DNA from 2 places in the Superficieibacter sp. genome. Region 1 is predicted to be linked to the other one. Evidence: predicted binding sites of a transcription regulator. Region 1 holds the regulator's gene; the other holds the start of a gene.

Region 1 (7,469 bases):
GTGCCATAAAGCGGATGTGGCGGGTGCTCAGCCCCCGCTTCAGCTTGTTAGTACTTTCCATCGTTTCAAATGCCATTCAACACAAAAAATAAAAAACCACGGAACCCTAAGCCCCGTGGTTAAACGAACCGCCGCGCAACGATTAATGTGCGCTGGAGGTTACCTGACGCCCCGCAGAGCGATCCCAGATAACAGCCAGGACGATCATCACTATCGTTGGCATCAGCCAGGCCAGCCCCTGTGCAGAAAGCGGTAAGCTCTCGGTCCAGGCAGGCAGGACATCTTTCAGCGCTGACCCTTTAATACCGTCAAGGATACCAAAGATCAGGCTGATAAACATGGCGGGCGCAATCACGCGCGATGAATTATGCCACCATGAGCGGGTGAAGCTTAACACAACCAGTGCGATACACGGCGGATAGATCGCCGTTAACACCGGGACAGAAACCTGAATCAGGTGGCTCAGCCCCAGGTTGGATACCGCCATCGAGAAAATGCCGAGGATGAAGACCAGCGTGCGATAAGACAGCGGCAGATACTGGGCAAAGAACTCGGCGCAGGCGCAGGTCAGGCCCACCGCCGTAACCAGACAGGCGATGAAAATCAGCGCCGCCAGCATCAGGCTGCCCGGCCCACCAAAGGTATGCTGAACGTAGGCGTGCAGAATAGCCGCGCCGTTTACGGATTGATCGACCAGCGTGGAGCTATCGGAACCCAGACGGAACAGCGCCAGATACAGCAGCGTCAGGCCCACCCCTGCCATGATGCCAGCCCAGACGGTATAGCGCGTCAACAGACGGGCTTCGGTCACGCCACGCGAACGGGCGGCATTAACGATAACAATCCCGAAAACCATCGCGCCCAGCGTATCCATGGTCAGATAGCCATTTACAAAGCCGTTAGAGAACGGCGCGGTCTGATACGCCTCCATCGCGTGGCTGATCGGGCCTGCTGGCCACACCAGCGCCGCAACGGACAGCACCGTCAGCGCCACGATTTTCATCGGCGCGAGGAAATTGCCCACCGTATCAAGCAGCTTGCCCGGATAAAGCGATACGCAGATCACCAGCGCAAAGTAAATCACGCTATAGATGAACAGCGGCATTGGCCCGTCACCGGTCAGCGGCGCAATGCCGACTTCAAACGAGACGGTTGCGGTACGCGGCGTGGCAAACAGCGGGCCGACCGCCAGATAACAGACCGTCGCCAGCAGAATGCCCGCAGTTTTACCGACAGGCGTGCTGAGGCTGTCGATGCCGCCGCCCACTTTCGCCAGCGCAATCACCGTCAATACCGGCAGACCGACCGCAGTGATCAGGAATCCCGTCGCCGCCGTCCAGACGTGCTCGCCTGCCTGTAAGCCAACCATGGGAGGGAAAATGATATTGCCAGCGCCAACAAACAACGCAAAGGTCATAAAGCCCAGAGCGATGATGTCGCGAGATTTTAACTGATGGGTCATAAATTAAACTGCCTGTGGATGTGGTGTTGTAAATGAATTGTTGCCTTCCCTGTGAAACAATACAGCAGCAATTGCATAAGATTTCAGCGGGATATGCTCCCGGACTGGCGTGAAGAAGTATAGTTTTTCGATTTATCACGCAAATGCAGTCGGTATGACAGCATCTGGGGCGCAATTTAAACGCTTATAACGTTTTAAAGCAACCCGCGATCGCGAAACCAGAGGATTATGCTGGTTCGTAACATCTGATTAGCACGTTAAACCAGATATAAGAAAAACTTACGGGCGATAGTTCGAACAAAAAAGCAGCAAACGTGAGGAAGTGGCGTCCGCTTCGCTGGCCTGCAAAGTAAACGGCGCGCACGGAGCGGATCTGCGGAAAGTTAGCCTTACACGCATCGGTGTCAGGCTATTTTTTGGCAATTAAACGTTCCGGCAGGAGAAAACTAAAGCGTGTGCCTTTCCCCGGCTGGCTGTCGATTTGCAGGCGACTGTCGTGATGATTTAGCGCGTGCTTCACAATCGCCAGCCCCAGACCGCTGCCGCCGGTTTGCCGCGAGCGGGCCTTATCCACGCGATAAAAACGCTCGGTCAGACGCGGAATATGCTCAGCGGCAATCCCTGGCCCGTCGTCCTCAATAGAAAACTGTGCGCCGTGGGGGGCGCGCTGCCAGTTAACCGAAATGGTGGTGCCCGCAGGGGTATGGTTCACCGCATTGTAGACGAGGTTGGAAATAGCGCTGCGCAGCTGCTCTTCGTTACCCAGCACGCTTAAGGTGTCATCAACGGTAAAATGCAGGCTATGCCGCCCGTGGCTTAGGGTTTGCGCTTCGCGCTCGATCATCCGCAGCATCATCGGCACATCAATTTTTTCATTCAGCGCCAGCGCGGGCGCAGCTTCGATTCGGGAGAGGGTCAGCAGTTGCTTCACCAGCGACTCCATGCGCTGGGTCTGTTCGCGCATGGTATGCAGCGCTTTTTCTCGCGGCGCGCCCTCCAGCGTCTGCTCCTGCATCATTTCCAGATAGCCCTGCAAGACGGTTAACGGCGTGCGCAGTTCATGGCTGACGTTGGCAAAAAAGTTGCGCCGCGCGCCTTCAAGCTGATGCATCTGGGTGGTATCGCGCGCCACCATCAGCCGCTGGTTTTCGCTGTAGGGCATAACGCGAAACTCCAGGTAGCGACCGTTATTCAGCACCAGATTCAACGGCTTGCTGAAATCGCGGTTCTTCAGATACAGCGTAAATTCCGGGTAGCGCAGCAGGTTGAGAATATTTTGCCCATTGTCATCCGGCCAGCGCAGGCCCAGAAGCTGCTGCGCCAGGCCGTTACACCAGAAAATCGTGCCTTCTTCCGTCGTCAGCACCACCGCATCCGGCAGTGATTCCGCGCCGCTGCGAAAGCGCTTGATGAGATTACCCAGCTCGCGGCGGCGCTTTTTATTGCGTAGCTGCATCTGGTGCAGGCCGTAGAGCAGCGGCTCCCAGCTACCGCGACCCGGCGGCGGCGTCATGCTGCGATCCACCCACAGCCACCAGGAGAGTCCCAGTAAATTGAGAAAGTGCCAGATGAGCAGCCCGGTCACGGCCGCCAGTAAAAACCACGGCAAATGACCGAAGAATGCCGCCAGCAGCAGCGCGGGCAGACAGCAGACGATCAGCTCAAGAACCAGCCTTTTCCATGACAGACGTTCCAGCACGCGTCACACTCCTGTGTCAGATATCAGAAACGGGTGGAGAAACGATAACCCGTACCGCGAACTGTTTGCACCATTCGATCGTGACCGCTCAGCTCCAGCGCCTTACGCAGGCGGCGGATATGCACGTCCACCGTGCGGTCCTCGACATACACATTGGTTCCCCAGACGTGATTCAGCAACTGTTCACGGCTATACACTCTTTCAGGGTGAGTCATAAAGAAGTGCAGTAATTTAAACTCGGTCGGCCCCATATCCAGCGGGCTTTCACCGGTCATCACCCGATGTGAAGAGGGATCGAGGCTTAGCCCCTGCATTTCAATCACTTCTTCAACGGCCATAGGTGAGATGCGGCGCATCACCGCTTTGATGCGCGCAATCAGCTCTTTAGGAGAGAACGGCTTCGTGATGTAGTCGTCGGCACCGGTTTCCAGCCCGCGAACGCGATCTTCTTCTTCGCCGCGCGCGGTCAGCATCACTACCGGGATATCGCGCGTCAGCGCTTCACGCTTGATATGTTTGATAAACTGAATGCCGGAGCCGCCCGGGAGCATCCAGTCCAGCAGGATCAGGTCAGGCCAGGGTTCATTGAGCTGATTCACCGCGCTGTCATAATCTTCCGCTTCTACAGGCTGAAAGCCATTTTGCTCGAGGACAAAGCACACCATCTCGCGGATCGGAGCTTCATCTTCAACGACCAGAATACGTCTCGCCATTTTTTACCCTGTTTTATCATCATCATTAGTGATAGCGACGTCATTATGCGTCAGATTTGTGACAGATTTATGAAAATAATGACTATGAGGTGATCCATCCAGTCGTTATATGACAGACAGACTTCGCCCCCGCCTGCCGCAGGGTTTATAATCCGCCCTACGCTTTTTTGCCACGGAACCGACATGCGCATCATTCATACTTCAGACTGGCATCTCGGCCAGAACTTCTACAGTAAAAGCCGTGCCGCCGAGCATAAAGCTTTTCTCGACTGGCTGCTGCAAACCGCCGAAGCGCAGCAGGTGGACGCCATTATTGTGGCGGGCGATATTTTCGATACCGGTGCGCCGCCAAGCTACGCCCGCGAGCTGTATTACCGTTTTGTTGTCGATTTACAACAGACCGGCTGTCATCTGGTGGTGCTGGCGGGCAATCACGATTCCGTCGCCACCCTGAATGAATCGCGCGAAATTCTCGCCTTCCTGAATACGACCGTGGTCGCCAGCGCGGGCAGCGAGCCGCACATTTTGCTGCAACGCGACGGCACGCCCGGCGCGGTTTTCTGCCCGGTGCCGTTCCTGCGTCCGCGCGATATGGTCACCAGTCAGGCCGGGCATTCCGGCAGCCAGAAACTTCAGCGCCTGCTGACCGCCATCACTGATTATTATCAGCAACAGTATCAGCTCGCCTGCGAACTGCGGGGCGATCGACCGCTGCCGATTATTGCCAGCGGTCACCTGACCACCGTCGGGGCCAGTAAAAGCGACGCGGTACGCGATATTTATATTGGCACGCTGGACGCGTTCCCGGCGCAAAACTTTCCCCCGGCAGATTACATCGCCCTGGGGCATATCCATCGGGCGCAAAAAATCAACGCCAGCGAGCATATTCGTTACTGCGGCTCGCCCATCTCCCTGAGCTTTGATGAAACCGGTAAAAGCAAAAGCGTGAATCTGGTGACCTTTGCCGGAGGGAAATTAGCAGAAGTCACGCCGCTTGAGGTGCCCGTCACCCAGCCGCTGGCAGTCATAAAAGGGGATTTTACCGCCATTTGCCAACAGCTTAAGCAATGGCGCGGTGCGCCAGCCAGCCCCGCCGTGTGGCTGGATATTGAAATCACCCGCGGCGGCGAGTATTTGCATGATGTGCAGCGGCGTATTCAGGCGCTGGCGGAGGAACTGCCGGTCGAAGTGCTGCTGGTCCGCCGTAGCCGGGAACAGCGCCAGCGAATTCTGGATGGCGAACTGCGCGAAACGCTTAGCGAACTGAAAGTGGAAGACGTATTTGCCCGTCGTCTGGCGCAGGAAGATCTTGATGAGGCGCAGCAGCAACGGCTGTTTACTCTGCTGGCGCAAACGCTGGAAACGATGGCCGGGGAGGATGAAGCATGAAAATTATCAGCCTGCGCCTGAAAAATCTTAACTCGCTGAAGGGCGAGTGGAAAATCGATTTTACCGCCGAGCCTTTCGCCAGCAACGGCCTGTTTGCCATTACCGGTCCAACCGGCGCGGGAAAAACCACCCTGCTGGACGCCATCTGCCTCGCGCTGTATCACGAAACCCCGCGGCTGAGCACACTGTCGCAGTCGCAAAATGATCTGATGACCCGCGATACCGCTGACTGTCTGGCGGAGGTGGAATTTGAAGTCAAAGGCGAGGCGTACCGCGCCTTCTGGAGCCAGAACCGCGCGCGCAATCAGCCGGACGGCAACCTTCAGGCTCCCCGCGTGGAGCTGGCACGCTGCGCCGATGGCAAAATCCTTGCTGATAAAGTCAAAGATAAGCTGGAGCTGACCGCCACCCTGACCGGGCTGGATTACGGACGTTTCACCCGCTCCATGCTGCTCTCCCAGGGGCAATTCGCCGCCTTTCTGAATGCCAAACCGAAAGAGCGCGCCGAGCTGCTGGAGGAGCTGACCGGCACCGAGATCTACGGGCAAATCTCGGCAATGGTGTTTGAAAAACATAAAGTCGCCCGTACCGATCTGGAAAAGTTGCAGGCGCAGGCGGCGGGCATGGTGCTGCTCAGCGACGAGCAACAGCAGGCGCTGCAACAACGTTTGCAGGCGCTCACTGACGAGGAAAGCCAGCAGTCCCGCCAGCACGCGCAGGCCCAGACCCACGTAAACTGGCTGGTCCGCCAGCAGGAACTGCACGCGGAACAGCAGCGCTCGCAGGCCGCGCTGACCCAGGCCCGGCAGGCGCTGACAGAGGCGCAGCCGCAGCTGAACGCACTGCAACTGGCGCAGCCTGCCGAACAGTTACGCCCGCTGTGGAACCGCTGCCAGGAGTACGCCAGCGCCGCCGACCAGACCCGGCGACTGATGCAGGAAGTGAACACTCGCTTACAAAGCGCGATCGCCCGACGCGCGCAGATCCGCGCCAGCGCAGAACAAAAATCGGTGGCGCTGCACCTCACCCGCACCACCCTGACCGCGTGGCTAACCGAACATGAACGCTACCGCTTATGGAGCAGCGAACTGGCAGGCTGGCGGCACGCGTTCAGCCAGCAGGCGCGCGATAACGCCCAGCTTCAACAGCGACAGCAGCAGCTGAGCGGCCACCAGAAAGCGCTGGCGGCCCTGCCTGCGGTGACGCTGGACCTGACCCCGGACGCTGTCAGTCAGGCAATCGCGCGCCATGCCGCACAGCGTGCGCAGCGTCAACGGCTGGGCGCGCTGCACGCACGGTTCGCGCCACTGAATGCGCGTTTGCAGCAGCTCCGCCAGAGCGTACAGACCGGGCAAAATGAACAAACCACGCTGAACGAGGCGCTGGCCCGCCTGCGCCAGCAGTATAAGGATAAGCATCAGCATCTGACTGACGTGCGCACCCTCTGCCAGCAGGAAGCGCGGATTAAGGATCTGGAAGGCCAGCGCGCGCTGTTGCAGGCCGGGCAGCCGTGTCCGCTGTGCGGCTCCACCTCGCATCCGTCCGTCGCCCACTATCAGGCGCTGGAGCCAGGGGTGAATCAGGCCCGGCTGGAGGCGCTGGAAAAAGAGGTTAAATCGCTGACCGACGAAGGCGGCAAACTGCGCGGGCAGCAGGAAGCGCTGATCCGCCAGCAGCAGCGTGATGAAAGCGAGGTCCGCACGCTCGCCGAAGAGGAGCAAGCGCTCACTCTGGAATGGCGGGAGCTTGGCGCAACGCTTAACGTGGCGCTGCAACCGACGGAAGATATCACGCCGTGGCAAAACGAACAGGATCGCTACGAGCAGCAGCTTTACCAGCTCAGCCAGCGGCAGAATCTGGAGAAGCAGATTGCTGATGTTCAGCACCAGATAACCGAGTATCAGCAGCAGATAGCCGACCAGCGTGCCACGCTTGCGATTGCGCTGCGCGCGATGGCGCTGGAATACCCTGAAGCGGGCAGCGAATCAGCATGGCTGAGCGCGCGCGAAGAAGAGGCGCTGGCGTGGCAAAACCACCAGACGCAGCTGACCACCGTTCAGGAAGCGCTGGCGCAGGTGACACCGCTGCTGGAGACACTCCCGCAAGACACTATTCCCCTCTCCGGTGAGCCGGTGGCGCTGGACGGTTGGCGCAGCGCGCACGACGATTGCGTCAAATTGCACAGCCAATGGCAAACGCTCCAGCA
Region 2 (7,469 bases), on a different contig from region 1:
TATTGAGCCGCCGCGCGGTCACGTCAGCATTAAAGCGTCGAAAGACGGCATTCTGCGTCAGGTGGTGCCGGACTACGAGCATCTGAAAAACGATTACGAGCTGCTGTGGGAAATGCCGAATAACGACGGCTACCTGCAACTGGTCGGGATTATGCAGAAGTTTATCGATCAGTCGATTTCTGCAAATACCAACTACGATCCGACGCGTTTCCCGTCCGGGAAAGTGCCGATGCAACAATTGCTGAAAGATCTGCTCACCGCCTACAAATTTGGCGTGAAGACCCTGTACTATCAGAACACCCGCGACGGTGCCGAAGATGCGCAGGACGATCTGGCCCCTTCTATTCAGGATGATGGCTGCGAAAGCGGCGCATGTAAGATCTGATCCAGCCGCTGTGGAGGAAGGAGCGCAAACGCTCCTCCTCCCTCCGGCTCTCTCCCCTGGGTGAGGGATACATAAACAACAGGACACACCTAATGGCCTATACCACTTTTTCACAGACGAAAAATAACCAGTTGCTGGAACCGATGTTTTTCGGCCAGCCGGTGAACGTAGCGCGCTACGATCAGCAAAAATATGACATCTTCGAAAAGCTGATCGAAAAACAACTTTCCTTTTTCTGGCGTCCTGAAGAAGTTGACGTTTCCCGCGACCGTATCGACTACCAGGCGTTGCCGGAACATGAAAAACATATTTTCATCAGCAACCTGAAATACCAGACGCTGCTGGATTCCATCCAGGGTCGTAGCCCGAACGTCGCGCTGCTGCCGCTGATTTCAATCCCGGAGCTGGAAACCTGGGTTGAAACCTGGGCGTTCTCCGAGACGATCCACTCGCGCTCTTACACCCATATCATCCGTAATATCGTTAACGATCCGGCGATTGTTTTCGACGATATCGTAACCAACGAACAGATCCAGAAACGCGCGGAAGGTATTTCTCACTACTACGACGATCTGATCGCGATGACCAGCTACTGGCATCTGCTGGGCGAAGGCACGCACCAGGTAAACGGTAAAACCGTTACCGTTAATCTGCGCGAGCTGAAGAAAAAGCTGTATCTGTGCCTGATGAGCGTTAACGCGCTGGAAGCGATCCGTTTCTACGTCAGCTTTGCCTGCTCCTTCGCTTTCGCCGAGCGCGAGCTGATGGAAGGCAACGCCAAGATCATCCGCCTGATTGCCCGCGATGAAGCGCTGCATCTGACCGGTACCCAGCATATGCTGAACCTGCTGCGTTCCGGCAGCGACGATCCCGAAATGGCGGAGATTGCGCAGGAGTGTAAGCAGGAGTGCTATGACCTGTTCGTCCACGCGGCGCTTCAGGAAAAAGAGTGGGCTGGCTATCTGTTCCGCGACGGCTCAATGATTGGCCTGAACAAAGATATTCTGTGCCAGTATATCGAGTACATCACCAATATCCGTATGCAGGCGGTGGGCCTCGATCTGCCGTTCCAGACCCGCTCGAATCCGATCCCGTGGATCAACACCTGGCTGGTGTCCGATAACGTTCAGGTCGCGCCGCAGGAGGTGGAAGTCAGCTCCTATCTGGTCGGTCAGATTGACTCGGAAGTTAACACCGACGATTTAAGCGATTTCCAGCTCTGATGAGTCGGGTCACGCTACGCATCTCCGGCACGCATCTGCTGTGCCAGGATGAACATCCGTCGTTGCTGGCGGCGCTGGAGTTTCACCAGGTTGCGGTGGAATATCAGTGCCGCGAAGGTTACTGCGGCTCCTGCCGGATGCGTCTGGTGGCAGGTCAGGTAGAATGGTTGACCCAGCCGCTGGCGCTGGTACAGCAGGGAGAAATTTTACCCTGCTGTTGTCGGGCAAAAGGCGATATCGAACTGGATATGTAACCGCTTTACCGGGCGGCATTGCACCGCCCGGCACGGTTTAACGTCGTTTTTGCTCCAGCTGCTGATGATGCCGTTTCTCGCCGATCATCACCACAATCAGCAGCAGAACCGCCAGCACGCTGCCACCAATCATCACGATAAATCCACCGTCCCAGCCGAAGAAATCAACGGTGTAGCCCACGATGGCACTGGCCGCTACCGAACCGCCGAGATAACCGAACAGGCCGGTAAAACCCGCCGCCGTCCCCGCCGCTTTTTTCGGTGCCAGCTCCAGCGCGTGCAGGCCAATCAGCATGACCGGGCCGTAAATCAAAAAGCCGATGGCGATCATGCAGACCATATCCACCGTCGGGTTGCCCGGCGGATTCAGCCAGTAAACCACCGTCGCGATGGTCACCAGGGTCATAAAGAACACCCCGGTTGCGCCACGATTGCCCCGGAAGACTTTATCCGACATCCAGCCGCACAGCAGCGTACCGGGAATGCCCGCATATTCGTACAGGAAGTACGCCCATGAAGACTTGTCGATGGCAAAATGCTTCACTTCCTTCAGATAGGTTGGCGACCAGTCGAGGATGCCGTAGCGCAGCAGATACACAAACACGTTGGCAATGGCGATATACCACAGCAGTTTATTGGGAAGCACGTACTGCATGAAAATCTGCTTCGCCGTCAGTTCCTGCTCCGCCTGTTCGTTGTAGTCGTCCGGGTAGTCGTTTTTATACTCTTCAATCGGCGGCAGACCGCAGGATTGCGGAGTATCGCGCATTAACGCAAAAGCGATAATCGCGACCAGAATGGCGGCAAACGCGGGCATATACAGCGCGGCTTTCCAGTCGTTAAACCACGCCATTCCCAGCAGGAACAGCAGCGGAGGAATACCGCCGCCAACGTTATGTGCACAGTTCCACACCGACACAATGCCGCCACGCTCTTTTTGCGACCACCAGTGAACCATTGTGCGCCCGCACGGCGGCCAGCCCATTCCCTGGAACCAGCCGCAGACAAACAGCAGCACAAACATAATCGCGATGCTGGACGTTGCCCACGGGACAAAACCCATAAACAGCATCACCGCTGCTGCCAGGATCAAACCGGCAGGCAGAAACACGCGTGGATTCGACCGGTCAGATACCGAACCCATAATGAATTTTGAGAAACCGTAGGCGATGGAGATGCCGGACAGGGCAAAACCCAAATCGCCACGCGAAAAACCCTGCTCGACCAGATACGGCATGGCCAGCGCAAAGTTTTTGCGCACCAGATAGTAAGCAGCGTAACCAAAGAAAATCCCCAGGAAAATCTGCCAGCGCAGACGGCGGTAAACCGGGTCAATTTCCGCAGCGGGCAGACGCGCCTGGTGAGGGGCAGGTTTAAAAATACTGAGCATAATAGCCTCCGTGGCCATTGTGTTTACAGAGGTAAAAGGCGCGAGGTAACCCGGCCTTCATAATGTTCAAATGTTACAAAAACGGCACATTGCCTGTTCAGTAAAGCATATATTGTTACACTTTTATGACAAATGTTCAGAAAGGCGCACGGCGTCACATTTAATCTTCGAATAATGCGCGAACGTGCTCGAAATCAAACATCAACCACTCTTTATATGGCTAAATGTTGAGAAACGAACACAGAGGGCAAGATGATGAGCAGTCATGCAGCGCAGGAGAGCGATGTCATTATCATTGGTGGAGGAGCCACGGGAGCGGGGATCGCCCGCGACTGCGCACTGCGCGGCCTGCGCGTGATCCTGCTGGAGCGCCACGATATTGCCACCGGTGCGACGGGGCGTAATCATGGCCTGTTGCACAGCGGCGCGCGCTACGCCGTGACGGACGGCGAATCCGCGCGCGAGTGCATCAGCGAAAACCGGATCCTCCGACGCATCGCCCGCCACTGCGTCGAACCCACCGACGGCCTGTTTATCACCCTGCCGGAAGACGATCTGGCGTTTCAGTCCACCTTTATCAGCGCCTGTCAGCAGGCGGGGATCCGCGCGCAGGCGCTTGATCCGCAGGAGGCCCGGCGCATTGAACCCTCAGTAAACCCGCAGCTCATTGGGGCGGTACGGGTGCCGGATGGCACGGTCGATCCGTTTCGCCTCACCGCTGCCAATATGCTGGATGCCCGCGAGCATGGCGCGACCATTTTTACCGCGCATGAGGTAACCGGTTTGATCCGCGACGGCGCAACCGTGCGTGGCGTCAACGTTATCAATCATTTGACCGGAGAAAAGCAGGCGCTGTACGCGGCGGTAGTGGTGAATGCCGCCGGAATTTGGGGCCAGCGTATTGCCGAATACGCCGGGCTGGGCATTCGCATGTTCCCGGCAAAAGGCTCGCTGCTGATCCTCGATCATCGCATTAATCAGCACGTCATCAATCGCTGCCGCAAACCTGCCGACGCCGATATTCTGGTGCCCGGCGATACGATTTCGCTGATTGGCACGACTTCAATGCACATTGATTATCGGGATATTGACCAGAATCGGGTCACGCCGGAAGAGGTTGATATTCTGCTGCGTGAAGGCGAGAAACTGGCACCGGTGATGGCGAAAACGCGCATTTTACGCGCTTACTCCGGGGTGCGACCGCTGGTTGCCAGCGATGATGACCCGACCGGGCGCAACGTCAGCCGGGGCATCGTTCTTTTCGATCATGCTATTCGCGACGGCATGGACGGATTTATCACCATTACCGGCGGCAAGCTGATGACCTATCGGCTGATGGCGGAATGGGCTACCGATGCCGTTTGCCGCAAGCTGGGTAACAATCAGCCCTGCACCACCGCCAGCGAACCGCTACCCGGATCCCAGCAATCGGCGGAAAACACCCTCCAGCGGACGATCTCACTGCCTGCGCCGCTGCGCGGTTCGGCGGTTTATCGTCACGGCGACCGCACACCGTCATGGCTCGGCGAAGGGCGGCTACAGCGCAGCGTGGTATGTGAATGCGAAGCGGTGACCGCCGGAGAAATTCAGTACGCGGTGGAAAATCTGGCGGTCAACAGCCTGCTGGATTTACGCCGCCGCACCCGCGTGGGGATGGGCACCTGTCAGGGCGAACTGTGCGCATGCCGCGCTGCCGGACTGCTTCAGCGCTATCAAATCACCACGGCCAGCCAGTCGCTGACTCAGCTTTCTGACTTCCTTAACGAGCGCTGGAAAGGCGTTCAGCCCATTGCCTGGGGCGACGCGCTGCGGGAAAGCGAGTTCACGCGCTGGGTTTATCAGGGCCTGTGCGGGCTGGAGAAGGAGAATAACGATGAGATTTGACACGGTGATTGTTGGCGGTGGCCTTGCCGGGCTGCTGTGCGGCCTGCGGCTACAAAAGGCCGGTCTACGCTGCGCGATTGTCAGCCGGGGACAAAGCGCCCTCACCTTTTCTTCCGGCTCGCTCGACCTGCTTAGCACCCTTCCCAATGGCGATGCGGTCACCGATTTTCGCCCGGCGCTGGACCGACTCTGTGTGGAAACGCCGGAACATCCGTGGGCAAAACTGGGAACGGAAACCGTTCTGACGCTGGCACACCAGGTGCAGGCATTGCTCACTGAGTGCGGCGCGCAGATGCAGGGCGATCCTGCGCATAATCATTACCGGGTGACGCCGCTTGGCACCCTGCGCCGCGCGTGGCTCAGCCCGCAGGAAGTGCCGGTTTCCCCCCTGACCGCCCGGCGGATTTGCGTGGTCGGCATTAGCGGCCTGCTGGATTTTCAGCCGCATCTCGCCGCCGCTTCGTTACGCCAGCGCGGGACCGACGCGCAGGCGGTGGATATCGAATTGCCGGAACTGGATACGCTGCGTGCCAGCGCCGCCGGGTTTCGCGCGGTCAATATTGCCCGCTTTCTCGATGCCGAAGAAAACTGGCCGCTGCTGTACAACGCCCTGCTGCCGTTAACCCAGGGTTACGACGCCCTGCTGATGCCCGCCTGCTTCGGCCTGGAAGACGATCGCCTGTTTGCCTGGCTCAACGCGCGTCTGCCCTGCCCGCTGCGCCTGCTCCCTACCCTCCCGCCATCGGTACCCGGAATGCGGATGCACCGCCAGCTTCAGCGTCAGTTTATCCGTACAGGCGGCACCTGGATGCCCGGCGATGAGGTGACACATATGACCCGGCACGATGGCGTCGTCAGTGAAATCTGGACCCGCCAGCACGCCGATATCCCGCTGCGTCCGCGCTTCGCGGTGCTGGCCAGCGGCAGCTTTTTCAGCAACGGGCTGGTGGCTGATCGCGACGGCATCCGTGAGCCGATCCTGGGGCTTGAGGTACAGCAAGCGCCGGATCGTGCCGGATGGTACCGCAATGATTTTTTCGATCCGCAACCCTGGCAGCAGTCTGGCGTTAAGGTGGATGACACTCTGCGCCCGCATATTGACGGTGAACGGGTTAACAATCTGTTTGCGGCAGGCGCGGTGCTCGGCGGATTCGATCCCATCGCGCAGGGCTGCGGCGGCGGCGTTTCTGCCGTGACCGGCCTGTTTGTCGCGCAGCAAATTCTGGATATGAGCGGAGGCACCCTGTGAGCGATACCCGTTTTGCCAGCTGCATTAAATGTACGGTCTGCACCACCGTCTGCCCGGTCAGCCGGGTAGACCCGCGCTATCCCGGCCCGAAACAGGCGGGGCCGGACGGCGAAAGGCTGCGGCTGAAGGATGGCGCGCTGTATGATGAGGCGCTGAAATACTGCATCAACTGCAAACGCTGCGAAGTAGCCTGTCCGTCAGACGTCAAAATTGGCGACATTATTCAGCGCGCGCGGGCGCAGTACGACACCACCCGCCCGTCGCTGCGTAACGTGATCCTGAGCCATACCGATTTGATGGGCAGCGTCTCGACGCCGTTTGCGCCGGTGGTGAATACCGTCACCGCCCTGAAGCCGGTGCGTCAGCTGCTTGATTACGCGCTGAAAATCGACCATCGCCGCACGCTGCCGAAATATTCTTTTGGTACCTTCCGCCGCTGGTATCGCAGCGTTGCAGCACAACAGGCGCAGTATCAGGATCAGGTGGCCTATTTTCACGGCTGCTTCGTTAACTATAACCATCCCCAGTTGGGTAAAGATCTGGTCAGGGTGCTGAACGCGATGGGAACTGGCGTCCAGTTGCTGAGCAAGGAGAAATGCTGCGGGGTGCCGCTGATCGCCAACGGCTTTATTGATAAGGCACGCAGGCAGGCGGTCAGCAACGTGGCCTCGCTGCGGGAAGCGATTGAGGTGAAAAAGATCCCGGTGATTGCGACCTCATCCACCTGCACCTTTGCCCTGCGCGATGAATATCCTGAAGTGCTGGACGTGGATAACAGCGGGCTTCGCGAGCAGACGGAACTGGCTACCCGCTGGCTGTGGCGCAGGCTGGATGCCGGTCAGACCCTGCCGCTAAAAAAACGGCCGCTGAAAGTGGTTTATCATACGCCGTGTCATATGGAAAAAATGGGCTGGACGCTGTATACCCTTGAACTGCTGCGCATGATCCCCGGTCTGGAATTAACGGTGCTGGAGTCACAATGCTGCGGCATCGCCGGAACGTCCGGGTTTAAATCAGAAAACTATGCCACTTCGCAGGCCATCGGCGCGCCATTGTTTCAGCAGATTGCCGCAAGCGGCGCGGA

What was found. The regulator PhoB, encoded in region 1, activates phosphate uptake and scavenging genes when phosphate is short. The targets are predictions, from matches to a motif close to CTGTCATAAAACTGNCNNAT.
Region 2: a site for PhoB is predicted at 3,365-3,384, ahead of glpT (glycerol-3-phosphate transporter). Genes of this name have one in related genera too.

Annotation. Positions count from the first base shown of each region.
Region 1 covers NZ_DAMAPU010000004.1:366,751-374,219, forward strand. Annotated here, with positions in the region: gene proY (proline-specific permease ProY) at 1-61, opposite strand, end outside; gene brnQ (branched-chain amino acid transporter carrier protein BrnQ) at 143-1,462, opposite strand; gene phoR (phosphate regulon sensor histidine kinase PhoR) at 1,872-3,161, opposite strand; gene phoB (phosphate response regulator transcription factor PhoB) at 3,185-3,874, opposite strand; gene sbcD (exonuclease subunit SbcD) at 4,058-5,263, shown strand; gene sbcC (exonuclease subunit SbcC) at 5,260-7,469, shown strand, end outside.
Region 2 covers NZ_DAMAPU010000005.1:203,373-210,841, forward strand. Annotated here, with positions in the region: gene nrdA (class 1a ribonucleoside-diphosphate reductase subunit alpha) at 1-385, shown strand, start outside; gene nrdB (class Ia ribonucleoside-diphosphate reductase subunit beta) at 478-1,608, shown strand; gene yfaE (class I ribonucleotide reductase maintenance protein YfaE) at 1,608-1,862, shown strand; gene glpT (glycerol-3-phosphate transporter) at 1,900-3,252, opposite strand; gene glpA (anaerobic glycerol-3-phosphate dehydrogenase subunit A) at 3,508-5,136, shown strand; gene glpB (glycerol-3-phosphate dehydrogenase subunit GlpB) at 5,126-6,385, shown strand; gene glpC (anaerobic glycerol-3-phosphate dehydrogenase subunit GlpC) at 6,382-7,469, shown strand, end outside.